4 regions of the Paenibacillus sp. FSL H7-0756 genome follow, and region 3 is predicted to be linked to each of the others. Evidence: riboswitches for the same ligand, from Rfam matches in the RefSeq annotation. Region 3 holds a riboswitch; each other region holds the start of a gene.
What was found. A riboswitch is a leader RNA that binds a small molecule or an ion and turns the genes downstream of it on or off. The one in region 3 is predicted to bind cyclic di-GMP.

Region 1: another riboswitch for cyclic di-GMP. It lies ahead of NST04_RS31570 (fibronectin type III domain-containing protein); the one in region 3 lies ahead of NST04_RS00260 (transglutaminase-like domain-containing protein).
Region 2: another riboswitch for cyclic di-GMP. It lies ahead of NST04_RS05490 (flagellar assembly protein A); the one in region 3 lies ahead of NST04_RS00260 (transglutaminase-like domain-containing protein).
Region 4: another riboswitch for cyclic di-GMP. It lies ahead of NST04_RS01570 (anti-repressor SinI family protein); the one in region 3 lies ahead of NST04_RS00260 (transglutaminase-like domain-containing protein).

The regions. Positions count from the first base shown of each region.
Region 1 is NZ_JBBOVT010000003.1:1,282,691-1,290,135, forward strand. It holds gene NST04_RS31550 (endonuclease MutS2) at 1-2,312, shown strand, start outside; gene NST04_RS31555 (DUF350 domain-containing protein) at 2,344-2,763, shown strand; gene NST04_RS31560 (hypothetical protein) at 2,894-3,439, shown strand; gene NST04_RS31565 (MFS transporter) at 3,521-4,738, shown strand; cyclic di-GMP riboswitch class I at 4,824-4,925, shown strand; gene NST04_RS31570 (fibronectin type III domain-containing protein) at 4,939-7,445, shown strand, end outside.
Region 2 is NZ_JBBOVT010000001.1:1,223,473-1,230,917, forward strand. It holds gene NST04_RS05485 (aldo/keto reductase) at 1-507, opposite strand, end outside; gene NST04_RS05490 (flagellar assembly protein A) at 536-2,185, opposite strand; cyclic di-GMP riboswitch class I at 2,261-2,353, opposite strand; gene biuH (biuret amidohydrolase) at 2,859-3,542, shown strand; gene NST04_RS05500 (ABC transporter substrate-binding protein) at 3,568-4,581, shown strand; gene NST04_RS05505 (ABC transporter ATP-binding protein) at 4,596-5,405, shown strand; gene NST04_RS05510 (ABC transporter permease) at 5,402-6,154, shown strand; gene NST04_RS05515 (ring-opening amidohydrolase) at 6,151-7,221, shown strand; gene NST04_RS05520 (cupin domain-containing protein) at 7,260-7,445, shown strand, end outside.
Region 3 is NZ_JBBOVT010000001.1:55,342-62,786, forward strand. It holds rRNA gene NST04_RS00250 (23S ribosomal RNA) at 1-241, opposite strand, end outside; rRNA gene NST04_RS00255 (16S ribosomal RNA) at 492-2,052, opposite strand; gene NST04_RS00260 (transglutaminase-like domain-containing protein) at 2,418-3,227, opposite strand; cyclic di-GMP riboswitch class I at 3,241-3,321, opposite strand; cyclic di-GMP riboswitch class I at 3,395-3,476, opposite strand; gene NST04_RS00265 (class D sortase) at 3,603-4,256, opposite strand; gene NST04_RS00270 (GtrA family protein) at 4,324-4,728, opposite strand; gene NST04_RS00275 (glycosyltransferase family 2 protein) at 4,718-5,695, opposite strand; gene NST04_RS00280 (glycosyltransferase family 39 protein) at 5,791-7,445, opposite strand, start outside.
Region 4 is NZ_JBBOVT010000001.1:353,298-360,742, forward strand. It holds gene NST04_RS01545 (hypothetical protein) at 1-705, shown strand, start outside; gene sipW (signal peptidase I SipW) at 707-1,309, shown strand; gene NST04_RS01555 (TasA family protein) at 1,410-2,006, shown strand; gene NST04_RS01560 (TasA family protein) at 2,046-2,636, shown strand; gene NST04_RS01565 (helix-turn-helix domain-containing protein) at 2,899-3,231, shown strand; gene NST04_RS01570 (anti-repressor SinI family protein) at 3,377-3,520, opposite strand; cyclic di-GMP riboswitch class I at 3,555-3,658, opposite strand; gene NST04_RS01575 (2-oxoglutarate dehydrogenase E1 component) at 4,208-7,075, shown strand; gene odhB (2-oxoglutarate dehydrogenase complex dihydrolipoyllysine-residue succinyltransferase) at 7,135-7,445, shown strand, end outside.

The DNA.
Region 1 (7,445 bases), on a different contig from region 3:
TGCAGTATACGCAGACGCCGATGGGACGGCTGACCGCCGAGCTCCTGAAGCCTTCCGGTGATTTCGAAGGGGTGAAGAAGCTCCTGCAGGCTACGGATGAGGCGGTAAATGTGGACCGGTTGAAGGGAATTCCTTCATTCGGCGGCGTGACCGATATCCGGCCTGCGCTGAAGCGTGCATCAATTGGCGGGATGCTGGGCACAGCAGAGCTGCTTGCGGTAGGCAACACGATTGGCGGGGCCCGCCGGGTCAAGCGTTTCCTCCATGCCATGCATGACGATGAGAGCATTCCTGCGCTATTCGCGCAGAGTGATCTGCTGTCGGAGCAGAAGCATGTAGAGGATGCCATCCGCATGTGTATTGACGAGAACGCCGATGTTATGGATTCGGCGAGCACGGAGCTTGCTTCCATCCGCCGCGAGCTGCGCGGGGGAGAGACACGCATCCGTGAGAAGCTGGATTCGATGATCCGCTCGTCTTCGGTCTCGAAGATGCTGCAGGATCAGCTGGTGACGATCCGTGGTGACCGGTTCGTCATTCCGGTCAAGGCGGAGTACCGCGCCCACTTCGGCGGTATTGTACACGACCAGTCGGGCTCAGGGGCCACGCTGTTCATCGAGCCGGAATCCATTGTGGCGATGAACAACAAGCTGCGGGAGACGCGGCTGCGCGAAGAACGCGAGATCGAGATCATCCTGCACCGGCTGACTGCGCTGGTCGGCGATATTGCCGAGGAGATGGCGTATGATATCGACATTCTCGGCGAGCTGGACTTCATCTTCGCCAAGGCGCGTCTTGCACGCGATCTGAAGGCTACCCAGCCGCGGATGAATGACCGCGGATACCTTCGCCTGCGTAAGGGCCGCCATCCGCTCATTCCGGCCGAGCAGGTTGTGCCGCTGGATGTGGAGCTGGGCAATGATTACCGCTCCATCATTGTGACCGGACCGAATACGGGCGGGAAGACCGTGACCCTGAAGACGATCGGCCTGCTCAGCCTGATGGCGATGTCTGGCCTCTTCATTCCGGCCGAGGAAGGCAGCCAGCTGTGTGTCTTCGATGCGATCTACGCCGACATCGGCGATGAGCAGAGCATTGAGCAGAGCCTCAGTACCTTCTCCAGCCATATGACGAATATTATATCCATTCTGAAGCGGATGACACCGAAGAGTCTGATTCTGCTCGATGAGGTCGGTGCAGGAACAGATCCGGCCGAAGGCTCCGCACTGGCGATAGCCATTCTGGAGAATATTCACCGGACGGAATCCCGGATGGTTGCCACTACACACTACAGTGAACTGAAGGCATACGCTTATGAACGGGCAGGCGTTATTAATGCCAGCATGGAATTCGATGTGCAGAGCCTGAGTCCCACTTACCGGCTGCTGGTCGGTGTGCCTGGACGAAGCAATGCGTTCGCCATTGCTGAACGCCTCGGGATGCCAAGCGCGATCCTTGAGCATGCGCGCGGCGAAGTGAAGGAAGAAGATATGCGCGTTGAGCATATGATTGCGTCCCTTGAGGAGAACCGGCTCACCGCAGAGAACGAACGCGTACGGGCGGAAGAGATTCGCCGCGAAGCGGAAGAATTCCGCAAGCGGCAGCAGCAGGAGCTGGAGAAGCTCGAAGGCTCACGCGACAAACGTCTGGAGAAGGCAGAGAAGGATGCCAGCGATCTTCTGGCCAAGGCGCGCAAGGAAGCTGAAGAGATTATCAGCGACCTGCGCCGCCTGGCGCTGGAGGAAGGCGCATCCGTCAAGGAACATAAGCTGATCGAAGCGCGCCGCCGGCTGGATGAAGCAGAGCCTGCACCGCGCAAGAAGGCTGTGCCGCGCAGCACGGTCAAGGCGCCGCGCAAGATTCAGCCAGGGGATGAAGTTAAGGTAGCGAATGTGAATCAGAAGGGCCTTGTGGTTGAGCTGAGCGGTACCAAGGAAGCTGTTGTACAGTTCGGCATCATGAAGATGAAGGTCAATCTGAGTGATCTGGAATTCCTGGCCTCCGCACCGGATGCTCCTCCTCCGGCTCTGCGCAGGGCCACAACGGTCAAGCGTACACGCGATGAGAATATCCGTAGTGAGCTCGATTTGCGCGGTGCGAACCTGGAGGAAGCCATTATGGAGACCGACCGCTTCATCGACGAAGCTTTTCTCGGCAATCTGGGGCAGATCTCCATTATCCACGGCAAGGGGACGGGAGTCCTGCGGACAGGAATACAGGAATACCTCCGCAAGCACAAGCATGTCAAAAGCTATCGGCTCGGGAACTACAATGAAGGCGGCGCGGGTGTGACGGTAGCTGAACTGGAGTAACGCCCTTAGTCCGGCAGAAAGAGGGAAAAGAGTGCAGGATAATATTGATCTTTTGCTGGAACATCCGCTGGGGGCGCTGCTAGGCTACTTCACTGTCGCCATATTGGGGCTGGTCGTCTTTCTGTCCTTCTTCGAAATGGTGACGAAATACAACTGCTGGGAAGAAATCCGCAAGGGGAATGTGGCCGTAGCTATGGCAACCGGAGGCAAAATCTTCGGAATCTGCAACATCTTACGCTTCAGCATTGAAGCAGGGGCATCGATCTATGAGACGATGAAATGGTCGGTTGTAGGCTTTTTGCTGCTGCTGCTGGCTTACTTCCTGTTCGAGTTTTTTACTCCGGTCTTTTCAATTGATGAAGAGATTGCTGCGGATAACCGGGCGGTAGGATTGACAGCCATGCTGCTCTCCATATCCTTGTCCTATGTTATCGGCGCGGCCATATTCTGAATTAGGGGGCAGGGAGATGAAGCTGCTGATTCGGATTCTGTTTTTTTCAGCCCTGGCTTTTGTAGCGGCCGGCATTATATATTTAACGGTGAATTGAACCGAATGTGAGTAAGCGAAGGAGATTATACAGATGGAGACAACAGTTTGCCCATGGTGCCATACCGAGATTGTATGGGATGAGGAGTTTGGACCCGAGGATACCTGTCCTCATTGCAACAACGAGCTTAGCGGTTACCGCACAGTGACAATAGGTGCAGAGGATCTGGAGGATGAAGAGCCGGATACGGCGGAAGCTTCCGGAGAAGAAGAGATCAGCGACGATAATCTGTGGGATGACGACGACAAGGATAGCGTGGTGCCTGTATGGGGGACGCTGACCCAGTTCGGTGACGATTATGACCTGAAGCGTTATGAGGACAAGGTCTCGGCAATTCTGGCTGCCCAGCTGGAAGCGCCGGAATGTCCGCAATGCCATGAGCTGATGCTTCACTCCGGTACGCAGCAGGTGAACGGGTTCACCCCGGCAACGCCGGAAGCGCTGGGCGGCGCAGCCGTGCTGAAGCCTCCCTTCGCGCTGAATCTGTACGTATGCCCTTCCTGCTTCCATGTCCAGCACAGTCTGGCGCAGGAAGACCGTATCCAGCTTGTCCGCAATCTCAGCACCGCAGCCGAATAAATATCGGATTCATGCTTTCCCTGCCGTCTGGACATGTTAGTTATAGATGAAGTGTCTTAGGACGAGCAGGGAGGGTTAAGCATGAGAGGTTCAGAACGGGGACAGGCGGCGCTGCTGCTGGCTGTAGGCGGGCTATACCTTCTGGCTACAGTGCTTGCAGGGACGTTCCTCAACGTATATCTGTGGAAAAGCCGGCAGAACTTCGCCATGATCGGCTGGTTCACCGTGGCCCAGCAGCTTGCCGTGGGTCTCAGCTTTTGGCTGGGCGGCAAGTGGGTGAAAGAACATAACAAAATGAATGCCCTGCGGCTGGGAATTGCCGTATCGGGCTTTTTTTATTTGCTGGTGCTGTGGCTTCGCGAAGAAGCAGTGCATTATATTTGGCCGCTGGGTGGGGTCCTCGGGCTATCCATCGGGCTGTATTGGCTGGCATTTAACATTGTTTTCTTCGAGATTACGGACGCTGCGAACCGCGATTTCTATAACGGGTGGATGGGTCTGCTGGGTTCCCTGACGGGAATAGCCGGCCCCTGGGTGTCCGGCTGGATGATCTCCCGCTGGCAAGGCGGACAAGGCTACCGTATGGTATTCATATTGTCTTTATGTATCTATGGGGTGGCTGCTGTGCTAAGTTTCTGGCTGCGCAAACGGCCGCGCGGCGAAGCCTATCTCTGGCTGGAGCCCTGGCGCGAGCTTACCCGCAGGCGCAGTCCTTGGCGGCCAGTTGCGGCGGCGCTAGTGTTCCAGGGTATCCGGGAAGGCGTATTCTCCTTCCTGATCGGTCTGCTCGTCTACATTGCTGCACAGGAGGAGAGCAAGCTGGGACAGTTCGCCCTGCTGACCTCCGCCGTCTCCCTGATCAGCTATTATGCGGCCGGCAGATGGTTCAAGCCCCGTGCCCGGCTCGGCGGTATGCTGGCAGGCAGTCTGCTGCTCATCGCCTTCCTTCTTCCGCTGCTGTGGAAGGTGAATTTTACCACCCTCCTGATCATGGGAATCGGGACCTCACTCTGCCTGCCGCTCTACATGCTGCCGATGCTGTCCACCAGCTTCGACCTTATGGGAGTGTCCGAGGAGAGCGCCGGCAAACGCGTGGAATTGGTAGTGCTAAGAGAGCTTAGCCTGATGAGCGGCCGCCTCCTTGGTCTGCTGATCTTCATCGCCGTGCTGTCACTGGACCAATCTCCGCAGACCATTACGCTGCTTATGCTGCTGCTAGGTGCGGCGCCGCTGGGGAGCTGGGTGGTGGTGCGGAAGATGCTGGGTTTAAATGTTCACAGAAATAACAATATTATATGATTCAAATATAGGGTATTATTGCCAAGGTAAGTACAGATTGTATTTGAAGTGAATTCAAAATGATTTCGCATGAATTTAACCATTAGAACTAAAAAGGCAAACCTGTACGAAAGTCAGGGACGCAAAGCCACGGGCCTTACCACAGGGCGGGAGATACCCATCTGTGAATGGTAGCCGGGCCGCTCTTTCCGGTGGTTTTTTTGCGCCCTTTTTTAATTGAAGTGTTAAATGAGCGGAGGTCTTTTATGACAAATAGGAAAAGCTTTATATGTAAGGTACTGTGTTTTATCATTTTGGCTCAAATTCTTGCACCTTTTGTAGAATTCTCAGGGATGAAAATTTCCGCACAGGACAGTATTCTCAGGATCCGGTTTCAGCCCGAAGAAGCCCCTGTACAGGACGGAGAGCTTGCAGATTCTGGAGCCGTTTTTAGCGTCAAAAACCAATACTCCTACGGCTGGAACATGGATCATACCGATGCAACAGTCTCAAGAGATACATACGATGACTCCGGCATAAGTAGCCTTACACGAATCCATCCGGATGGAAAATGGGAAATTGCACTAGACAATGGTACTTATGAAGTCTCGGTAACCGTAGGTGACTCTGTATATAGCAGCAACAACTCCCTTTCTGTTGAGAATATCAAAGTGATGGACGGACTCACTCTTGAAGCAGGGCAGCATAGAACAGTCAAGAAGAAGGTTGCTGTCGAAGATGGAAGACTCACGTTAAGTCAAATCAATGCTGCTGGAATGGAGACGGCTCTCAATAGCATAGAACTTTCATTGGTTAATACATACACTCCCGCCTTGATACCGCCTCAAATAAGTATGCCCTTTGAACCCAATAAGGTTGTTGGTGACAAAGTTCTTCTATCGGGAAGCATGACCAACATACACAACGCTCCGCCTTTTATTAGGGTGAACGGCCTGCAGGTAGAAATCTCCCGCCATATCCGCGAACAAATAAAATCTATTGAACAACAAATACAGCAGGTTAGCCAACATGCAGTGGCAATAGGAAATTCGGATATTGAAGCTATTCAAAGCTCTATCCGCTCCAGCGGCAAGAAGCCTGCAATTATTGCAGTCGGACAATTGAATTTAGAATCAAGCGTGACGTTCGGAAGCGCAGAACAGCCTGTCATTGTAATCGTCGACGGCATGAATACGAACCGGAAGCTGAATGTAACGGTGTACGGGTCGCTAATCCTCCGTGGAGGATTAAATGCCAATACGGAGTTGGATGTTAATGTTATCAACCCTGTACCAGATGAGAATCTAGGTAATCTATGGGTACAGGGGACGGTGCATTTAAATAATAATTCCAATGTACATGTAGATAATGAATTGTTTGCAGGTTCTTTGGTCTATAACAATGGTTCGCTCGATCTATCCGCGGAACGGATAGTAGTACAAGGCAATATGAATATCAATACTATGGTAACTATGAATGTAGACGAAGAAATGTCTATTGGAGAAGTGGTTTCCAATAATTCAAGGGCAGAACTAAATGTAGCGCAGGGAGATCTGTTTGTCCGGGACAACGTCAGTGTGAATAATCATCTTAATATCACCACAGGCGGATTATTTGCAGTAGGCGGAAATGTCATCTCGAACCAAAGACCTATAATACATACGGGGAATGAGCAAGCTGGACGTACATTGTTGAAGTATGTTCTGTCGGGCCTTAAGGCCGAGTATTACAGCGGCAATGATTTTACGGGCAAGAAGGCCGTGAAGGTGGATGAATCTATTTCTTTGGCTGGCCCACCTGTTCTGGGTGTGCCGGGGATAGCAGACCAGCATTTCTCAGTAAGATGGACAGGGCAAATTCAACCTAACTATACAGATCAATATACCTTCTCCGCCAGAACGTCAGGTGGAGTCAGACTCTGGGTGAATGATCAGCTCCTGGTGGATGCCTGGACAACGAAGCAGCATGTGGAGCAAGGCACCATCCAGCTTGAAGCGGGGAAAAAATATGACCTGAAGATGGAATACGCTAATGATATGGGGAATCCTCAGGCCAGCTTATCGTGGGAGAGCGAGCAACAGACCCGTGAAGTGATTCCCTCTGTATCTTTAAGACCTTTTTCTATACCAGCAATAAATGCTAGTGCAACAGACTCAGCCATTACATTGAACTGGCCTGCTTTGTTTAATGCAGATGGATATGAAGTGGAATTCGATAAGGAGGTTACTGTCCTCGGCAGTGAACCTGATTTTTCCAAGGGGGAGCTTAGTCCGGGAACTGAACATCTCTATCGTATCCGGGCAATCAGTGGCGACATCAAAGGGGAGTGGTCAATCACTTCATCTTATTGGACCTTGCCAGCTGCACCACTGAATATTCAAATGAATGCAACAAGCCATACCATTACTCTCGAATGGGAGCCGGTCATCGGTGCCTCCAGTTATGAAATCGAGGTTAATAACAGTACGAAGAATATAGGAGCCGTGCTAACTTACCAGGAGACTGATCTGAATCCGAACATGCCCAAAGTATTCCGAATCCGGGCGGTGAACAGCAGCGGAGCAGGGGCATGGAGTGAAGTGGTTACGAAGACTACTCTGGTTGGAGTACCTTCTAAGCTGCAGGGAACGGCAGACGAGCAGTCAATTCATTTGCACTGGGATGCTGTATCAGGAGCCGCCTCCTATGATTTGGAGGTAGACGGAACCGTAAATAATAACATCCTGGA
Region 2 (7,445 bases), 1.2 Mb from region 3:
CGCCCAGCTGCGGGCTTCGCTGATTCCAAGCGCCTTCATCAGCTCCCAGGCGGCATAATTGGAGGCTCCGATATACCGCACCTTGCCTGCGGAGATCAGATCATCCAGCGTGCGCAGCGTTTCCTCCAGCGGTGTGTAGGGGTCGAAGGTGTGGATCTGATACAGATCCACATAGTCAGTCTTCAGCCGGCGCAGGCTGCCCTCCAGCTCCTGCATCAGGTGATGGCGCGAAGAGCCGCTGCCGCCGGGTCCCTCATGCTTCGGCAATCCGGCTTTGGTCGCCAGCACTGCGTTATGGCGTCTGCCCTCAAGCGCAAGGCCGATGATCCGCTCCGATTCAGAGCCGGCATAGATATTGGCGGTATCGATGAAATTGATGCCCTGACCCATAGCGGTGTGCAGAATGCGGACCGAGGTCTCCTGATCTGCCCGTTTACCGAATGAATTGGTTCCAAGACCCAGGGCGGACACCTGAAGGCCGCTATTGCCTAGACGGTTATATCGCATGCTCTCACTTCTCCTTATCTAGTAGTACTTAACAAGAATCCCGCACAAGCAGCTTGCCGCCGGACTCCAGGCGGCTGCCTTGCGAACGGGCGAGATTAATTACTGCATGCTCCTCCTCGAGCAGTTCGATCTCCTCGCCCAGCTTGAGGAGCAGCCTGGAGAAGCTGCTTAGGACACTATCCGTAATGTATCCGGTGAATTGCCCCGGGTGGGTGAACACCTCAAGCATATGCCGGAGCGGGTCTGTGCCGGAGCCGAACTCTCCGTTCATACGGCTCAGGGTAGCCTCAAGATCGCGGATCAGGCTATCGAGGTGGTTGTATTTATCCTCCAGCAGCAGCATGACCACCAGACCGTAATTCACCGATTGCTGCCGGGACTCTACGTTCTTGGCCAGCTGGCGTGCCGCCTCACGCAGTCCGTCCACTTCTATACGCAGCAGTCCTGCGAGGCTGTGCAGACGATGCTGCTGTACCCCGGCATATCCGGCGTACAGGCCGCTGCCGGTAACCTGGCCGCTAACATAAATACTGCCGGTGGCTATAATCGTAGATTGGCGGATATCGCCATAGACGTACACATTCCCCAGGGCTTCGATCCGTACAGATCCTTCCAGATCTCCCGGTACAATAATGTCGCCTGCGAACATAACGTCGCCCGCAGGCTCTGTCATCTCTCTGGTCAGCAGACAGAGCGGAGGGAAGTCGCAGATCCGGATGCTGCCGCTTCCTCCGCAGATGCGGGGTCTGCCTGTGTGGTTGGCTACGATATTACCGCAGGGAAGGAGCTTGGCATGATTGCCGGCAGCAAAGTAGATATCCTGCGGCGGGGGAGGGGGCAGAACCCTTCCGTCTGTGTCGAGGCCGGGAATGCCTTCCTCCGGCGGCAGTTTGCGGGCGAAGACCTCACCTGCAAAGGTAAAGGGAGCTCCCGGGAAACGGAGATACTCCAAGGGTTCCGCAGGCTTCTGAGCGGGGGATTCCTGTCCCCCAAGCATTCTGTTCCCCTCCAGTGTATGCTCCGGCAGCAGGAATTCCAGCCGGGCTTCCTTGCCGGGCAGCGGAGCTCTTCCTTCTGCGATGCATACGGGAAGATATGTAGGATTCTCCAGCTCCGCGTACAGGGCGGGAATGTTCAGGCTGCGCAGAATGAAACGGTTGTCCAGTGAAGAAATAATCTGTTCTATGGTGAGCGTGGACAGCAGCACCGCCGGGTTGGGCTGGGCACGGACGACCGCCTCGAAGGCGGCGGGACAGTTAACCAGATTCCAGGCGTACTTCTCTGCACGGTATAAAGTGAAGTGGACCTTGAGCTTGTCAGGCGATACGGTAATTTCATACTGCGGCTTCTCGCAGATCTCCCAGGTAATATAATCTGACTTGGTCACCTCGGTTGGCTCTGTAACGGTCTTCCAGTTGATCTTCAGGACAACAGGGTGGATCGCAGAAATGCGGGCGGGAGCGCCTCCGGGGAGCGGGGGAGTAATGAATATCTGGTTGTCCTGCACGAGGATAATTCCATTCTTATCTCCAGTTGTCCCGTCAGAAGTCCGGCCCTCCACAGAGAATGAATCCAGGAGACCTTTACGTTCAAGCATCAGGGACTCTACGAATTCATATCGGCTTGGTTCGATATCCTGCTGCGGCATGGTTGTAACCTCACTTTTTCGTATGATCAATGGCAATTCGTACAGAAAAAGAACATCATCAAGCCCGGAAGTCTTCCTCCTGAACAGCTGGCTTAAGTGGTCTCTATTGGCAGCCTGGCAACCGTAAACGCGGATTCTGGCGTTCTTAGGCCCATAGCTTTGCGTCCTGCCCTTTCGGGAAGTTTGCCTTTAGAAATAGATCAATGATATACATCCTGTAGAGGTGATGAATTGTGATCGACTGCAATCGACAAAAAGAATCATAAATAGTTCTTATGCGTCATTAACTTCTGCAAACAAGCTTAATTCTAGTACTTAAAGAGCTATTTTTCAACTATATTATGCCTATTTATCAAAAAACTCGAAATATGCAGCTCTATTTCGACAAAAAAACTGGTTTCCCAGCGCTTACAGCTTATGGAAGAGGAAGATGAGAAGAAATGCGGGTATTCAACTGTTGGAACACCTTGGGCTTGGCAAAACCCGGAGTGTTCCTTTTTAATAAGCAGTATTGCGAATGATTATGTAATGTATGTGTTAACTATGTAAATAAACACAAACATTCAGTGTATTATTTCGTAATAAAACCGAAGACATCGCAAATTCATTGTAATATAATCTAACTCATACCAAAGAAACGCGAGTTAATGTTAACTAAACTAACATTAATAGAGATAGCGACATCAGGAGAGGAGCATAAACCATGCAGATTGCAGCAACACCTTACATCTGGCCTTATGACGGGGCAGTGGACCCGGCGAAGACAGCGCTGATGATTATCGACATGCAGACGGATTTTTGCGGCAAGGGCGGTTACGTCGAGAGAATGGGTTATGATCTCTCATTAACGGCGCGGGCGATTCAGCCCATTCAGCGGCTGCTGGCACGTATCCGGGACATCGAAGGGTTCACCGTGATTCATACCCGCGAGGGGCATAAGCCGGATCTGTCGGATCTGCCGGCGAACAAACGGTGGCGCAGCCGCCAGATCGGGGCTGAGATCGGCTCCGAAGGACCGGCGGGACGAATCCTCGTACGGGGGGAGCGCGGCTGGCAGATCATTGAGGAGCTGGCGCCTGCCCGCGGAGAGTACATTATAGACAAGCCGGGCAAAGGGAGCTTTTACGCAACGGACCTGGACCTGATCCTGAGGAATAAAGGAATTACCCATCTGATTCTGACTGGTATTACTACCGATGTCTGTGTACACACCACGATGCGGGAGGCCAATGACCGGGGGTACGAGTGTCTGATCCTTGCGGATTGCACGGGAGCGACGGATGAAGCGAATCACCTGGCGGCGTTGAATATGGTTCAAATGCAGGGCGGGGTGTTCGGCAGTGTAAGTGATTCGCAAGCGGTGCTGAAGGCGCTGGAGCAATACTAAATCATTCATAAACGGGGGAATTACCATGTGGAACAAGTCCAGAACGAAAGCACTGATGCTGTTAACCTCGCTAATGCTGCTCCTGAGCGCCTGCGGTAACAATACGGATGCCGGAAAGGCCGAAGGACAGGGAGCAGAAGGCTCAGGCGAGCTGAAAAAGGTGGTGCTCCGGCTGAAGTGGATTCATCAGGCGCAGTTTGCCGGCTTTTATACCGCAGTGGAAAAAGGCTTCTATAAAGAAGCGGGGCTGGATGTTGAGATCCGCCCGGGGGGCTCGGATTTCCCGGCTGTGCAGATGGTAGCTTCCGGCAGTGAGGAGTTCGGAGTTACCGGTGCCGACCAGGTCGTCATTGCCAGAGAGAAAGGCGTCCCGGTCAAAGCATTGTCTGCGATCTACCGCAAAACCCCGTTCGTCATGTTCGCGCTCAAAGAGTCCGGGATCAAGACAATGGAGGATCTTATCGGGCAAAAGGTAGGCATTAAGCTGGGCGGAAACGAAGAGCTGACCTTCCGTGCCATGGAGAAAAGTGCGGGCATCGAACCTTCGAAAATTGAAGAGATGCCGGTCAAATATGATCTGAGTCCGCTGTTAACCGGTCAGGTCAAGGCTTGGCCCGGATATGTCATTAATGAGGTGCTGGCTGTAGAGGAGCAAGGCAAGGAAGTGAATATTATTGATCCGAACGACTATGGCATCAATTTCTATGCCGATACCTTGTTCACTACGGAGTCTGTTATTAAGAAGGACCCGGAGATGGTCGCAAGCTTCGTGCAGGCATCTATGCAGGGCTGGGATTATGCGGTCAAGCATCCGGAGGAGGCAGCGGAATTCGGTCTGAAATATGGCGAGAAGCTGGATCTGAAGCATGAGGTCAATATGATGAAGGCCAGCATTCCGCTGCTTGATCCGGAGAAGCTTCCGCTGGGCTCAATGGACGAGGCGTCCTGGGAGACATTGCAGAAGAATCTGGTCGAGCTGGGCTTTGTGAAAAAGGAACAGGACATCGGCGGATTGTTCACCAACGAGTTTTTGAAATAAGGAGGGACCCGATAATGACAACAGCGATCAAAGAACAGCTGGATGCTGCCTCCGCGCAGCATCCCGGTACCCGGGAAACGATGCTCTCCCTGCGCAATTGCTCTCTTTCCTTCGGCAACGTGCCTGTGCTGGATCAGGTCAGTCTTGACGTATACCGCAATGAGTTCATTTCGATTCTCGGACCGAGCGGCTGCGGGAAATCTACAACACTCCGGCTGATGCTGCGATTGTTAAGTCCGGAGGCCGGTGGAGAAGTGGCGTATGCCTCCCCGGATCTGTCCCTGGGCATGGTCTTCCAGAAGCCGGTCCTGATGCCGTGGCTCAGTGCGCTGCAGAACGTAATGCTGCCGCTTGAGCTGGGCGAGAAGAAGAAATTCAGCAAAGCCGAGGCACGTGAAAAAGCAGAAAGTGCCCTGCGCCTGGTCGGCCTTCAGGATTATCTGAACCACTTTCCGCATCAGCTCAGCGGCGGGATGCAGCAGCGGGCGGCGATTGCCCGGGCTCTGGCGGCCGATCCGACGGTGCTGCTGATGGATGAGCCGTTCGGCGCGCTGGATGAGCTGACGCGGGAGAAGCTGAATTTCGAGCTGCTGCGGCTGTGGGAGAGCCCGGAGACCAGTCTAAGCAGCATTGTAATGGTTACCCATTCGATTCATGAATCCGCGCTGCTGTCGGACCGGGTCGTGATGATGTCTCCCCGGCCTGCCGGTGTGACGGATATCATTCCGGTGACGCTGCCCTCCCCGCGTGAAGCGGGCATGGAAGAGCTGCCGGAATTCCACCGGATTGTCAAGGAACTGAGAAAGCGGGTGAAGCATCTATGACGGTCAAAATCAAAGACACCCTGTACCCGGTTACGTTTGCGCTCGGCTTCCTGCTGCTGTGGGAGCTGGCTGTACGTCTTCTGGCGGTTCCCATGTATCTGCTGCCTGCACCTACACAGGTAGTCTCGGCTATTAATGGCTCGCTCTGGTCGCATACGCTGGTTACGCTGGGTGAAGCCCTGACCGGGTTCATTCTCGCCAATATCCTCGGCCTGGCTACCGCAGTGATTTTCGTGCATTCCAAGCCGATGGAGAAGGGAATGTTCCCGCTGGCCATTGCCCTTAAGACTACGCCGCTGGTGGCGCTGGCCCCGCTGCTGGTCGTTTGGCTGGGAACCGGATATACCTCGAAGGTAATCGCTTCGATGCTGATCTGCTTTTTCCCGATTCTGGTGAACAGTGTTAAGGGGCTTAAGGCGATTGAATACGAAGCCTGGGAGCTGTTCTCCACCTACAAAGGGACGAAGAGCGAAATCTTCTGGAAGCTGCGGCTGCCGACGAGTCTGCCTTATATCTTCTCTGCCCTCAAAATCTCCACCTCGCTGGCCATCGTCGGTGCCATCGTCGGCGAATTTGTCGGAGCCAATAAGGGACTGGGTTATGTAGTGCTGGTCTCTTCCTATCATATGGATACGCCGGTGATGTTCTCGGCTATTATTGCTTCGGCGCTGTGCGGCCTGCTGTTGTTCTGGTGTATCGGGCTGCTGGAGAAACGGGTTATTTTCTGGACAAGGAGCGATGATCTATGATGAACTGCTCGGTTATCCGAATCCCTGCAGGCGCGCCGCATGATATGTCGGGATTAAGCGCAGCGGTGGAAGCGGGGCTGTTCCGGCCGGAGGAAGTGGTTGCGGTACTGGGGAAGACGGAGGGCAACGGCTGTGTGAATGATTTTACGCGGGGTTATGCGGTTATGGCACTGAAAGGCTTCTTTGCTGAAGCGGCAAAAGGAGGAGCTGCCGATATCTCCTATGTGATGTCCGGCGGTACGGAGGGGGTGCTCAGCCCGCACTTCACAGTTATTAGCCGCAGCGGAGAGGGGGAGCCGGGTGTGGTCGCTGATGGCCTGAAGTCACTCGCCATTGGTGTGGCAAGAACCCGGAGCTTCCGTCCGGAGGAGCTGGGCCGGCTCCCTCAGGCAGACGCCGTGGCGGATGCCGTGACCCGGGCGGTTATGGATGCCGGCATCACCTCACCGGGGGATGTGCATTTTGTGCAGATCAAGTGTCCGCTGCTTACCGCTGAACAGATCTATGAGGCGCACAGCCGTGGGGTATCACTCATTACAGAGGATACTTATAAATCGATGGGCTATTCCAGAGGAGCCTCTGCACTTGGTGCCGGGGTAGCGCTGGGTGAGGTGGATCGTGCCTCTCTACAGGAGGAAGATATCTGCACGGACTGGACTCAATTCAGCGCGGTAGCCTCTACTTCAGCGGGCAGTGAGCTGTCCTGCTGCGAAGTGATTGTGTTCGGGAACTCACTGTCTGCGGACGGCCCGTACCACATCGACCATGCCGTGATGCAGGATGCTGTGGATGGTGCTGCGCTTCAGGGCCTGCTGGACCGGTATCCCGGTGAAGAGCTGGTACAGGTGCTGGCCAAGGCGGAAGCTGATCCCGATGGCGTCATCCGCGGACGCCGCCATATCATGCTGGACGACTCGGATATCAATCATACCCGCCATGCGCGGGCTGTAGTCGGCGGTGTGCTGGCTTATGTCGGCGGCGACCCGATGATCTATGTCTCCGGCGGAGGCGAGCATCAGGGGCCGAAGGGCGGAGGGCCGGTGGCGGCTGTGTTCCGCCGCAGGTAAGATACAACAACATTTTATCCATCATGGGGGAATCGAATATGCATACACAGGAAACGAAAGTGCTGGCAGCAGCAGATATGACATGGGAGCTTATGCCGAATCACATAGAGCTGTATCACCGGGAGATTGTCTCGGCAAAGGAGGCGGACCGCCTGGGCATCCGCATGAGCTCGATTCTGTGGGAGAAGCTGGGGATCGGCGGTCAGGTCTTGCCGCACTATCAT
Region 3 (7,445 bases):
GGAATCACTATTGTTTTCTCTTCCTCAGGGTACTTAGATGTTTCAGTTCCCCTGGTCTGCCTCTGCGTATCCTATGTATTCAGATACGAGTAACTGCGAATTACCACAGCTGGGTTTCCCCATTCGGACACCCCCGGATCAAAGCTTGCTTACAGCTCCCCGAGGCAGTTTCGTTGTTCGCCACGTCCTTCGTCGGCTCCTGGCGCCTAGGCATCCTCCGTGTGCTCTTAGTAGCTTAACCAATGTGTTTTCCCTAAGGAAAATCACGGTAGCAACTAATAACTATTTCCACTTGCTTACACAAGTTTCAGCTAAAAGATGTTCTAAAACGCAAATTCGTTTCGGTATCCAGTTTTCAAGGATCAAAGGTAAAGATGAGAGCTTAAACTCTCAAAACTGACCAACGAGTGAGTAACAGGCCTAAACCTGATTGGTTTGGAAGCGAAGCTTCCGATTTGAATGTCTTCATTGCAGAAGACGATTCTCCATAGAAAGGAGGTGATCCAGCCGCACCTTCCGATACGGCTACCTTGTTACGACTTCACCCCAATCATCTACCCCACCTTCGGCGGCTGGCTCCCTTGCGGGTTACCCCACCGACTTCGGGTGTTGTAAACTCTCGTGGTGTGACGGGCGGTGTGTACAAGACCCGGGAACGTATTCACCGCGGCATGCTGATCCGCGATTACTAGCAATTCCGACTTCATGCAGGCGAGTTGCAGCCTGCAATCCGAACTGAGACCGGCTTTGCTGGGATTGGCTCCACCTCGCGGCTTCGCTTCCCGTTGTACCGGCCATTGTAGTACGTGTGTAGCCCAGGTCATAAGGGGCATGATGATTTGACGTCATCCCCACCTTCCTCCGGTTTGTCACCGGCAGTCACTCTAGAGTGCCCAGCCCAACCTGCTGGCAACTAAAGTCAAGGGTTGCGCTCGTTGCGGGACTTAACCCAACATCTCACGACACGAGCTGACGACAACCATGCACCACCTGTCTCAACTTTCCCCGAAGGGCACCTGATGCATCTCTGCTTCGTTAGTTGGATGTCAAGACCTGGTAAGGTTCTTCGCGTTGCTTCGAATTAAACCACATACTCCACTGCTTGTGCGGGTCCCCGTCAATTCCTTTGAGTTTCAGTCTTGCGACCGTACTCCCCAGGCGGAGTGCTTACTGTGTTAACTTCGGCACCAAGGGTATCGAAACCCCTAACACCTAGCACTCATCGTTTACGGCGTGGACTACCAGGGTATCTAATCCTGTTTGCTCCCCACGCTTTCGCGCCTCAGCGTCAGTTACAGCCCAGAAAGTCGCCTTCGCCACTGGTGTTCCTCCACATATCTACGCATTTCACCGCTACACGTGGAATTCCACTTTCCTCTTCTGTACTCAAGTCACCCAGTTTCCAGTGCGACCTCAGGTTGAGCCCAAGGTTTAAACACCAGACTTAAATAACCGCCTGCGCGCGCTTTACGCCCAATAATTCCGGACAACGCTTGCCCCCTACGTATTACCGCGGCTGCTGGCACGTAGTTAGCCGGGGCTTTCTTCTCAGGTACCGTCACTCCGGTAGCAGTTACTCTACCGGACGTTCTTCCCTGGCAACAGAGCTTTACGATCCGAAAACCTTCATCACTCACGCGGCGTTGCTCCGTCAGGCTTGCGCCCATTGCGGAAGATTCCCTACTGCTGCCTCCCGTAGGAGTCTGGGCCGTGTCTCAGTCCCAGTGTGGCCGTTCACCCTCTCAGGTCGGCTACGCATCGTCGCCTTGGTGGGCCGTTACCCCACCAACTAGCTAATGCGCCGCAGGCCCATCCCCAAGCAGCAGATTGCTCCGCCTTTCATTCTCTCCTCAGGAGAAGAAAGAAATTATCCGGTATTAGCTACCGTTTCCGGTAGTTATCCCAGGCTTGAGGGCAGGTTGCCTACGTGTTACTCACCCGTCCGCCGCTAAGTCTGAAAGGAAGCAAGCTTCCTCTCAAACTCCGCTCGACTTGCATGTATTAGGCACGCCGCCAGCGTTCGTCCTGAGCCAGGATCAAACTCTCCAAATTGGTATTTAGAAAGAGCGATTGCTCATTTTGAAACATCTGACGAGAATTTACATTCTCTAATTTGGATCTCACCGAAGTGATTTCCTATACTCACTCGTTGTTCAGTTTTCAAAGATCAAGCTCGTTGTCAGCGCCGCTCACCGCGTCACCAGCAACTCTTATAATATATCACGTTCATCCGAGCAATGCAAGCTTTATTTTTGAAATCACTTATTTAAGTAATCTCTCATTTCCTTTGCCGCTCAACAACGCTTATTTATAATAACCTATCCTTCTATTAAAAAGCAACCTTTATATAAATAAAAATAACCCGCTTAATAATTAAGCGGGTTATTCTCAGGTAATGCTATAGTTCACAGCTATTCTTAGTAGAATTTCGCTGCAGTATATTTGCTTGCTGATTTGACCAGTTCAGTTGATGCTGTGTTTTTACCCAGACCTGCATCGACTGTAGTATCAATCGTTACCCATTTGCCGTTCAGGAACACTTCATTCCAGGCATGGTATGAAGTTACATAGCTTGTATTTCCCATAACCAATTTGGTTGGAATACCTTCACTGCGGAGCATTGTAGCGAACAAGGATGCGTAATCGTAGCAGATTCCTTTGTTGGTAGCAAGCGTGTTATCGTTGTTCGGAATATAATCTGTGCTTACGCTGTTAGCCAAAGAGTAATCATATTTCACGTTAGTTACGATGTAATTGTAGATAGCCTTAACTTTGTCTGCATCTGTAGTCAGACCCTTTGTAAGCTGAGCTGCCTTTTGAACGGATTTATCGGAAGAACTCCACTTTACATTCTGTACGGAGCTCAAATATACGGCATTCACATTGCTCATGGAGAGAGATACAGTCTCGGAAGACAGTACTTTGTACTTGTTGCCGGTAGTATTCTCAAGAACAGAGACCTTATAAGAGCCATTACCTTGTTGCAGCGGGAACGTCTCGTTCGGTTTGGAAGTGTATAAGTTGTAAGTATAGCTGTTGTTGCCCTTGGTAATCATGAGCTTCATCTTCTTATCCTTAGGAACATCGTACGATACCCCGATAATCCCTTGATCAAGTTGTCCAACATTTAACCAGCTTGAATCTGCATTAGCGGCTTGAGCAGTGCCTGTCTGTACAGAAGTGACGATCACAAAAAGTGTAATCAACATTAAATAAAACTTCTTCATGGATAAAACCCCTTTCGGTAGCTGGCTGCCATTCTTACGGGAAGGCCCTTTAGCTTTGCGTCCCTACCTTTCGATAGGTTTGCCGTTATCGTATAAGCTTTATCTGTCCAATCTACTACCACATAATGACAGATTCTGAATTAAAACAAACAAAAAAAGCCTCTTCATTCGGTAGCTGGCTGCCATCCATGACGGGAAGGCCCTGTAGCTTTGCGTCCCTATCTTTCGATAGGTTTGCCGTTATCGTGTATTAGCTTCTGATAGTTCTATCTTACCATACCTCTATCTATTATCAAGACCCAAATTGCTAGATTCCACCACAAATATACTAAAATTTTATGTTTTTTCGACCTTTATCGCCTTGTCTTGATGGATTCAGGTCAGCTTCGCATGAATGATAAGTCTGTGGGTCGGGTTGACAAGCGGATCACAGGTAATAAGGGTCAGAATCTTATCATCATCCTTTCCCTTCAGTACCGAAATATCAGTAGGCTCTACAATAGATACATCATATACAACATATTTGTATTCCTGGCCGCTTGTAATAACAGTAATGGTATCCCCTTTACCGACCTCATCCAGTCTGTTGAACAGCCGCCCTGCCGTTCTTGACCGGTGTGCCGCAATCGCTGCATTGCCTACCGCGCCAATCGGAGCTGTCTCCTTCATATGCGCCGCAGCATGCTTCATATTAGTCTTGGTGGCGCCCTCCAGTACAGGCAGCTTCAGATCGATTTTGTCAATTTCAATAATGGCAGTGATCTTGCCTCCAACTTCAATCTCGGGCGCTGTAGTGGGCACCGGCTCTTCTGCACCAGACTCTTCCGCCAGCAGCTGGGTGACTTCCGCATAAGGCTTGCTCAGATCCTGGCTGGCAGGAGCGGTAGCCGAAGGAACGATTTCACTATAGGCCTGTTCGGCCTCTTCCAGCAGCTTCTGCTGCTGACGGTCCTCGTACCATTCGCTTCCTTTGGGGTAGAGCATAATCAGGACCCCGGCAAGTATAATCAAATAGGATAACTTCCGCATGACAATCGCCTCCGCAATATAGAATAAGTACTCCCGCCGCAGAATACGGGGAAGATATACTGTCTCTTTAGAATACCCATTTCCGGCTTCCAAAGAAATTAATGATCACTGTTATGAAGGTAACCAGCACCTTGGCCAGGAGCACCTGTATCCCCAGCCGGTCAGTCAGAAGATGAATCAACAGCACCGAAATGCCCAGCACCAGCAGATTCAGCACAATAAATCTCACCAGCTGCATCCGGTCAAAGCCGCCATTCCCGCCTCTGTCCCTTCCCTTAAAGGTCACCTTCTTATTCCAGAAAAAGCTGTTGGCCGTCCCGGCGCTATAGGAAATAATCTGTGCAGGGGTGTTAAGCATCCCCAGGGAATGCAGCAGGGTAAATACCGCAAAATCTATGAATGTGTTAAGCAGGCCCACCGCATTAAATTTCAGAAACTGGATCATGCCTGCGCGCCAAGCCTTATCTTGCATAATCGCTTTCCTTCCGGGTGTCTTCAGACTCTGTATCCGGGTAGCCTCTGGTCTCGCGCACGATATAGAGCGGTCTATCCTTTGATTCGTCATAGATCCGTCCGATGTATTCCCCAATGACGCCCAGCAGCATCAGCACAATGCCGTTAAACAACAGGTTCACCCCGACAATGGACGCCCAGCCCGGCACGGTCCAGGAGGTGAAGACCTTCTGGAATAAGACCAGGAACAGGTAGATGAAGCTGGAGAAGGACAGGAAGAAGCCGATATAGGAGGCGATTTTGAGCGGCTTATGCGAGAAGGAGGTGATTCCGTCGAGCGCAAAGCGGATCATTTTTTTGAGCGGATATTTCGTCTCCCCGGCGTAGCGTTCCTCCCGCACATATTCCACCATGGTCTGCCGGAAGCCGACCCAGCTCACCAGCCCCCGTACATAACGGTTCTTCTCCTTCAGACCGCGCAGCACATCGCAGACCTTGCGGTCGATCAGCCGGAAATCCCCGGTATCTGTGGGAATCTCCACACTGGTCATGCTGCTGAGCAGACGGTAAAAGATTTTGGCCGTAACCTTCTTGAAAAAAGTCTCTCCGTGGCGCTTCAGCCGCTTGGCATAGACTACCTCATAGCCTTCCTTCCACTTGGCGATCATCTGCAGAATGACCTCCGGCGGGTCCTGGAGATCTGCGTCAATCACCACGACAGCCTGACCTTCAGCATAATCCATGCCCGCCGTAATCGCCACCTGGTGGCCGAAGTTACGGGAGAAGTCAATCAGCTTGACATGCTCATCCCTATTACTGATTCCGCGCATAATCTCAGCCGTACGGTCCCGGCTGCCGTCATTGACGAACACAAGCTCATAGGTATCCCCGCACTCATCCATTACTTTTTTGAGCCGCTCGTAGGTTACCTGAATGACTTCCTCCTCATTATACATGGGCACAATTACACTATATCTGGCCTTCACAAGGGTTCCTCCTAAATTTATTGTAAGCCACAGCTTCTTTGATGCGCCTCTTCAACATCAGCTTTCAACAACTATGGGCTCTTACAGCTCCCCTCCTAGAATACCCAGGAAGGGAACCAGCGAAGTACTTGAATGATATAACTGCTGTTCACCTGCATGCCGGATAAGACCGGATAGAACATTACAAACAGGATGGCGGCAGCCGCAACATAGGCGTACCGCAAATATCTGGCACCCTGGAACCTGCTGTCAAGCAGCTTCAGGATGTACACAATGGATAGAATCATAAACGGCACCATCGCAAAGTAATGGTACAGGAACGTCTCACGCGGCACAAGCATCCAGGGAACATATTGTGAGAAGAAGGCGATCCAGATCATATACAGGTTCTTGTCCCGGCGCTTCACAGTGAACCATACGGCGGCCAGCATTGCGAAGATTCCTGTCCACCAGATCAGCGGATTGCCCATGGTAACTATGCTGCTCGTTTTGCCTGCGGGTAAGCCTTCGCCGCCGCTGAAGAACCACACGGGACGCTTCATGAACGGCCACTCCCACCAGGAGGAGGCGAACGGATGTGTTGCTACAAGCTGGCTGTGATAGTTGTACATATTCTTCTGGGCATCAATCAGGCCCTTAACGGTGAAGCCCTCTGCTGATGCAGACAGTGAAGGAATGAAGGACAAACTATATACGATACCCGGAATAACAATGAAGAATCCTATACAGCTAACCAAGGTGATCACTGTATTCTTCCAGAAGAACTGATCTGCGGTCCTGCAGGCGGCTTTGAGTTCCTGTCCGCCCAGCTTGCCTTCAGCCAGCAGACGTCCGGCAGCCTTGTATTCTCTGTAGCGTTCAAAAAGTACCAGCGCAAGCATAATAGCAAGCCCCGCGCCTCCGTAAATCACGATCCACTTCGAAGCAACCCCGATACCGAAGAACAGTCCTGACCAGAACAGCGGAACAAGCGTTGTCCGCAGCGGCACCCGGTAGAAATTCATCGTGAAATACCGCTGCATGAAATAGAACATCAGCATAATGAAGAATACACCGTACACATCGATGGTTGATATCCGCGTCTGGGTGAAATGCATGAAGTCCAGAGCGAACAATCCTGTTGCCAGTGCCGCATAGGTAGTCTTACGGAACAAGCGCATGGCCATGATATAGATCAGCGGCAGCATCGCAATCCCGAACAAGGTGCCTATGATCCGCCACCCGAACGGATTGACGCCGAACAGCTCCATTCCTAGCCCGATCAGCAGCTTGCCAAGCGGCGGGTGCGTATTCTCATAAGGAACAATATTATGATAATGCTCATAAGCCGTACGGGCATGATAGATCTCATCAAAATACGTACTGTTCATGAAATTAGAGTTCTCCGGTATGACGGACTGCTCATCGAACAGATTGGCCGGCGCTCCTCTTTTAGCTGCTCCCGAATCAGGTGTTACGCTTGCTATGGTCAGAGGGACCTTCGGTGCCCCCTGCTCATAGAAGGCCATCTCGTTAAGAGTGAAGCCTGGAGACGTAACCGAGAGCTTAACATATCTTGCGGATACGTTAAGCGGCTGGCTTTTCCAGATGAAGACATTGCCGACATCCTCGCTTACCTCAAGCGGGTTGCTCCAATTATCAGGGGTCTGGCTGAATTCCAGCTGAAACTTCCCGGTCCCGACACCACCGAAGACATTAACCCGCTCCAGCTGACGGGCCTGCCCCAGATCCACATAGAAGCTCTCACCGC
Region 4 (7,445 bases), 300 kb from region 3:
CAATACCTCGGCTCGATTCATGATATCGGCGGATCCTTGCCTACCGGCAATCCCGACCGCATCTTACTCCGGCAGGATGACTACAGCTTCCCAGCCGAGGAGCCTATCCTCTCGTTCGTAACCAGCGCCTATCAGGCAGATTCGCAGGTCTCCCCCGCGCTGCTGGCCGCGTACGAGCAGTTGAACACCGAATTAACGGCGTCCAAGGATACCCTGTCCTCCACAATCCACACCTTGCAGGAACGGCTGGCAGAAATCGCTGACGCCAAGACGGCCCTTGAGGACAAGGCGAAGGCACAGCAAGAGGAAGAGGAACGCCTGGCACTTGAAAAGACCGAGAAAGCCAGAGCGGAGGAAGCCGAACGGCTCGCCCTAGAGAAGCAGAAGGCTGCTGACGAAGCGCTGAAGCTGGAGCATGAACAAGCCCAGAACCAGCCGCCCGCAACCAGTCCTCCCGACAAAAGCCAGCCGGCAGAGGAGCCCGCTCCAACAGCTCCTGTACAGGACAATCCAGTCCCCACAGCTTCAGCAGCAGCAGAGGTTATTGCTCCAGCGGCCACGCCTGCGCCTGAGATTCTTTTACCGGTGGCAACTCCAGATCATGAACCAGGCAGCGTAATTCCAGGTACTGTCGTGGACGGCGGGCAGCCTTCTCCTACAGCTACACCGTCTCCACAATCCGACACCAGCAAAGGCGGCGAATAAGATGCGCATCCGAAAAATAGCCAATACGATCATCTCCACACTGATTCTGCTAGTGTTCCTGGTGCTGATCACAGCCGTTGTGATCTCCAAAGCCTCCGGCGGCGAGCCCTCCTTCTTCGGCTATCAGATCAAAACGGTATTGTCCGGCTCCATGGAGCCCGGCATCCAGACCGGTTCCATTGTAGCCATTAAGCCGGGCGGGGACATGACCCGTTTTCAGAAAGGCGATGTGATCACTTTTCTGAATCCCGATAATATTCTGATCACCCACCGCGTGGTCGATGCCGAGCTGAACAATGCACTGGGGGAAGCCAGCTACACCACCAAGGGCGACAATAATGATGCCGCCGACACAGCAGCCGTCAGCTCCACGAATGTAGTAGGTGAGTACACCGGTGTAACCGTACCCTATGTGGGCTATGCCATGAGCTTCGCAGTCTCCAAAGCCGGAAGCGTAGTGCTGATGATTATTCCCGGACTGCTGCTGCTCCTCTACGCGCTGTATTCTTCCTGGAAGGCCGTTGCGGCACTGGAAAAGAAAAATGTCTCCTCATCCGCAGCCAGCGCCGGCACCCCTGATACTTTGACTGACCTTGTACAATGACCGATTGTCCTCTCCCGTTTACGAAACGCGGAGCCACAATACAGCTTGCCGGAAGCACCGGCTATGCACCCAATAGACTCATTAAGAGAGGGATGAACAAATGAACGTCAAAAAAACATTAGGTCTCGGAGTTGTATCGGCAGCATTAGGCTTGACCCTGGTCGGCGGAGGCACCTTCGCTTACTTCAGCAGTACTTCTACTTCTTCATCTTCTTTTAACAACGGAACTTTATCACTTAAATCTGATCCCTCTGTCATTGTTAATCTCAGCAACCTCAAGCCGGGAGACAGCATCTTAAGAGATTTCAAGCTTATAAATGACGGGACGCTTAACATTCCCAAAGTGGTACTGCACACCTCATCGGCTATTACAGACGCTCTGGGAGACAACGGCTCCCATAATTTCAAGGATGATATTATTGTGACCTTCCTCGCGAACAAGGATAAGCAAGAATTGCCGCTCCTGGTCATCTCGCTGGCCGATCTGGAGAAAGAGAGTCCCGATCTCGTGGCCCGGGGAATTGTCGGAGCGATCTTAGGCGGAGAGAAATCCGGCATTAAAGCCGGTACCTCGGATAACCTGACTATCCAGTTTGCCTTCAAGGAAACCCTCCAGCCGCAGAACTATTATCAGGGCGATACGCTTGCGCTGACGCTGAATTTTGAAGCCAACCAGGAAAAAGGCAGTCTCAAATAATTTACCAACAAAACAAACCATTCGAGGAGGAAATCAATCATGGGTATCAAAAAAACATTGGGTCTTGGCGTAGCATCGGCAGCACTGGGCTTGTCTTTAATCGGCGGGGGCACCTTCGCTTACTTCAGCTCCACAGCCACAAGCACCGCAACCTTCGCCGCAGGTACGCTGAAGCTCGGCTCCTCCTTCAATACTCCGGTAGCGCTGACGAATCTGAAGCCGGGAGACTACACCGTCCGCACCTTTACCTTGTCCAATGACGGCACACTGGATATCAAATTCCTCAAGCTCGCTACCACATACACCGTAACCGATGCCAAGGGCGACAATGCGGGCCAGGATCTCGGAGACCACTTCAAGGTCAAGCTCCTGGATAATTCGTACACCGGCGGTTCACTAAGCGGTCATGTGCTGTCCGAGATCTCCCTGAAGGATCTGAAGAACACCCCAAGCTACGATCTCGTAGCAGCAGGTATCCTGCCGGGAGGGATTGCCGCAGCCGGTTCCAAGACCTTTAAGATCGCCTTCGAGTTCGTGGACAATACGCTCGATCAGAACATTTTTCAGGGTGACGGCTTAGCTCTGAACTGGACCTTCGATGCTCTTCAAGGAGTGGGAGAAGCCAAGTAGATCAGGAATCCATCAAGACAGCACATCCTTCCCCAACCGGGCCGGGTGTGCTATTTTCTTTTCTACAGGCTGCCGGCTCAATGATTTTGTCCGATTTGCGGTTTTTTGTTATACTGACAAGTGAAAACGGCTTTGCCGTCCCTCCTATGAACGGGCGGTGCCGTTTCCGCGAGAGAGATAGGGATACGGTATAGCGCGAAGCATATCACTTCTTATCTTTTACCAAAAAAGTACGGAGGGCGTTGTAATCGTGTCAGATACTATGGGAAGCCGCATCCACAAACTCCGGCTGGAGAAGGGCTATTCGCTATCCGAGCTTGCGGATAAGGCTGATGTGGCGAAATCATACCTCAGTAATGTGGAACGGAATATTCAATCCAACCCCTCCATTCAATTCATCGAAAAAATCGCTGACGCGCTTCAGGTATCCATTCATGCACTGCTGTATGGCGGACTGGCAGAGACGGAAGAACAGGCCCTGGACGGGGAATGGTTCCGGCTGGTTCAGGAGGCTATGGCCTCCGGTATAAGCAAACGTGAATTCAAGGAATTCCTCGATTACCAGAAATGGCGCATGGAACAAAAGGACAACTAAACACAGCATTGTATGTCACAGGGAAGACTCCGCACGGCAGGGAGGCCGCCTTCGGCGAAGGCATGCTTTCAAGCGGCATACAGAAAAGGCACAGCGTACCGGACGCTGTGCCTTTTCTGTATGTATCCGAACAATGATGACCGCCTTACATCGCCTGGAGCGCCTTCTCACTTAGAAACCGGCGGATCTCCTCCGCCGCGATCCCCGCCTGCTTGGCAGACATCAGCAAGTGCACCCATTCTAAATCCAGATCTACTGCCTGCAGCTCGTCATTCCCCTGGTTGGACATATCCAAGAAATCTCCTCCTAGAATTTTCGCGTCCCCAGGCAGTCCGGCCATCATAGTAGTATTGCTACTTTGTAGTATCTCTACTTTAGATCCGAGACTTTGTGCCCCTGTCTTTCGGCAGGTTTACCTTTAACTGGACCCTCTCCATCATGAAAGGATCTGGCAAGAATCGATGAAACCGTTCTCCGCAATAACATTATACAAGATCATGCGCGATTAGTGTGTCGTTTTCTGGAATTTTTTTATGATAAAATGTGAGGAAACTTAGCTGAAATTGCCAGCGTCTTGTATAAATATTTCCAGTCCCAAGTTCAAACCCTAGCTAATAGTTTAAATATACTAAAGGGAACTCTAACTGCTCCGTCTTACCGCTGCGCGCAACCTCGTATAGAGACAATTACCCATTTGTATAGATGACGGACTGTGATAGGAATTTATAGTTAGATAGCACTTAAGAATTAACAAAAGCAAAAGAAGCGGAGGGGAATTTTGCTTATTTATGATAGTTCCGTATGAATACTGTAATGAATCATGCCAAATTGCGAACGGATTGACCGAAAGTATGAATTGATTACCCCGCCGGAAAGTAGCACAATAAGGTGAGAATGAAACCGCAAACATTTGCAGCTCCGCCAAGTGGCACACTGGATGCCTCGCGTGGAGTTTATCCGTTAGGAGGACCTATTCATGGCAGTCAAAGAGCCCTATAACGACACAGTATGGAGCAAATATTACGGCCCCAACCTGGGCTACATCCAAGAAAGATATGAGCAATTTGTCAAGGACCCCTCTTCTGTTGAACAACATTACCGTGATCTCTTCACCGTATCCGGCCCCCCTCCGCTGGCACCCGATGCCGAGAGGGCTCCGAGCCCTGCCGTATCAGCAGATGCGCAGTGGCTCAAGAAGGCTGTTAAGGCCTCGAAGCTGATCGCCAATATTCGGATATACGGCCATATGGCCGCAGACATTGACCCGCTGGAGCGCAGCACGAACCCGATGGCCAAATGGCTGGAGCTGGAGACCTACGAGCTTACCCGCGAGGATCTTAATGCTCTGCCTGCTTCGCTGATCTGGGATAATGCCCCTGCGGATGTGCATACCGCGATGGATGCCGTCCACAGAATGCGCCAGGCCTATACCCAGACCATTGCCTACGAATTCGGGCATGTACATGATGAACGCGAGCTGCGCTGGCTCAACAGCCAGGCGGAATCGATGACCTCCCCTGCCCCGCTGAATAATACAGAGCGCAAAGACCTGCTGAAGCGGCTGGTTCAGGTGGAGCACTTCGAGACCTTCCTGCACAAGACCTTTGTCGGCCAAAAGCGCTTCAGCCTGGAGGGCAATGATGCCCTCGTGCCGATGCTGGATGAGATTGTGCGGGCCGCCGCGCATGACGGCGCAGAGCATATCCTGATGGGCATGGCCCACCGCGGAAGACTTAATGTGCTGGCTCATATTCTGGGCAAGCCTTATGATATTATTTTCTCGGAATTCCATCACTCGCCGAACAAGGAGCTGTTCCCTTCGGAAGGCTCCATGGGCGTGACCTACGGCTGGAGCGGTGATGTGAAGTACCATCTCGGGGCTGACCGTGCCGTCCGCGAAGGTGAGACCGTTCGCACCCGGATCACGCTGGCCAATAACCCGAGCCATCTTGAATTCGTCAATCCTGTCGTCGAGGGCTTCACCCGCGCCGCACAGGAAGAGCGCAACGCTCCGGGACTGCCTAAGCTGAACACAAGCAAGGCTATGGCTGTGCTGATGCACGGCGATGCCGCCTTCCCTGGAGAGGGCATTGTCGCAGAGACGCTTAATATCGGCAAATTGCAGGGTTATCAGAATGGCGGTACTGTGCATATTATCGTCAATAACCGGATCGGCTTCACCACAGAGAGCGAGGATTCCCGCTCCACCCATTATGCCAGCGACCTGGCCAAAGGGTATGAAATTCCAATCGTGCATGTCAATGCCGATGACCCGGAAGCCTGTATTGCCGCAGTCCGTCTGGCCAGTGCTTACCGCCATATGTTCAAGAAGGACTTCCTGATTGATCTGATCGGCTACCGCCGCCACGGGCATAATGAAATGGATGATCCCGAGACAACCCAGCCGATTGTGTACGGCAAAGTGCGGAACCACCCTACTGTGTACCGCGCTTATGCTGAACGCCTGGAGCGTGAGAAGGTAATCACAGCGGATGATGTCAAGAACATGATTGCGGAGGCGGAGAGCGTCCTTCAGCAGGCCTTTGACCAGATGAAGGAAGGCAAACAGAAGAATGCGGAGTCCAAAACCGCCGTCGCGCTGGATAACGACAGTCCCCAGCAGCGTCCGACTGCCTTCCCGCTGGCCGGGCTGCAGGAGATTAACCGCGAGCTGCTGCGCGTACCGGCCGGCTTCAAGGTCTATCCGAAGCTGGAACGGATTCTGCAGCGCCGCAAGGATGCACTGAATGACGGCGAGCGGGTGGACTGGGCTCTGGCAGAGACGCTTGCCTTCGCCACCATCCTGAAGGATGGCACGCCGATCCGCCTCAGCGGGCAGGATTCACAGCGCGGTACCTTCGCCCACCGTCATCTGGTGCTGCATGACAGCGAGAACGGTGAACTCTATTCTCCGCTGCATCAGCTGAGTGATGCCGGCGCTTCATTCGGCGTCTACAACAGTCCGCTGTCCGAGGCCTCTGTCCTCGGCTTCGAATATGGTTATAATGTGTTCGCACCGGAGACCTTCGTTATCTGGGAGGCTCAATACGGCGACTTCGCCAATGCGGCTCAGGTCATTATCGACCAGTTCATTTCTGCCGGCCGCGCCAAGTGGACGCAGCGCAGCAATCTGACAATCCTGTTGCCTCACGGCTATGAAGGTCAAGGACCGGAGCACTCCAGCGCCAGAATGGAACGGTTCCTGCAGCTCTCCGCCGAGGAGAACTGGACTGTAGCCAACCTGACCAGCGCTGCGCAATATTTCCATCTGCTCCGCCGTCAGGCCGCGCTCTGCGGACAACCGGATGCCCGGCCGCTGGTCATCATGGCGCCGAAGAGCCTGATCCGTAACACGCGCAGCACCTCAGCCGGAGCGGACCTCGCTTCGGGCACCTTCCAGCCGGTTCTTCCCGAGCCGCTGCTCGGCAGTAAGCCGGAAGCCGTAAAGCGCCTCGTGGTATGCAGCGGCAAGGTGGCCATCGACCTGCAGACGGAGCTGGAAGCAACGCGCGGACAGGACTTCTCCTGGCTGCACATTTTGCGCATGGAACAGCTCTATCCGTTCCCGGAACGCGAGCTTGGCGCCCACCTTAGCGGCTTCAGTTCGCTGGAGGAGATCGTCTGGGTGCAGGAAGAACCGAAGAATATGGGCGGGTGGACGTATGCCGAATCCCGGCTGCGCGCCATCGCACCGCAGAAGGTCACTGTCCAGTACATCGGCCGTCCGGACCGTTCCAGCCCAGCCAGCGGCTACGCCGATGTCCACAGCTTCGAGCAGCGGCGCATTGTCCGGGAAGCCCTGAAATTGAATGCAGCAGTGCAAGCACCTGTACCGTCTTCCTGAGCACAGCAAGGCGGTCATCCAATATCACGCACACCACTATATTTGGGGAGGTACGGCCTGTGTCCGAGATAAAAGTACCCGATTTGGGCGAATCGATTTCCGAAGGAACGATCTACAAATGGCTGGTTAAAGAGGGCGACACTGTCGGCCAGGGGGATGTGCTTGCCGAGCTTGAGACTGACAAGGTCAATCTCGAGATCAGTGCGGAGGAGGACGGCGTCATCTCCTCCATCCTGCGCCAGGCGGGCGAGAACGTTGCCGTTGGCGAAGCCATCGGCATCATCGGCAGCGCCGCCGGGGCTGGTGCTGCCAGCAAGCCGGCAGCAGACAGCGCACCGCAGGGCGGCAGCGCGCCTGCTGCTGCCGCAAG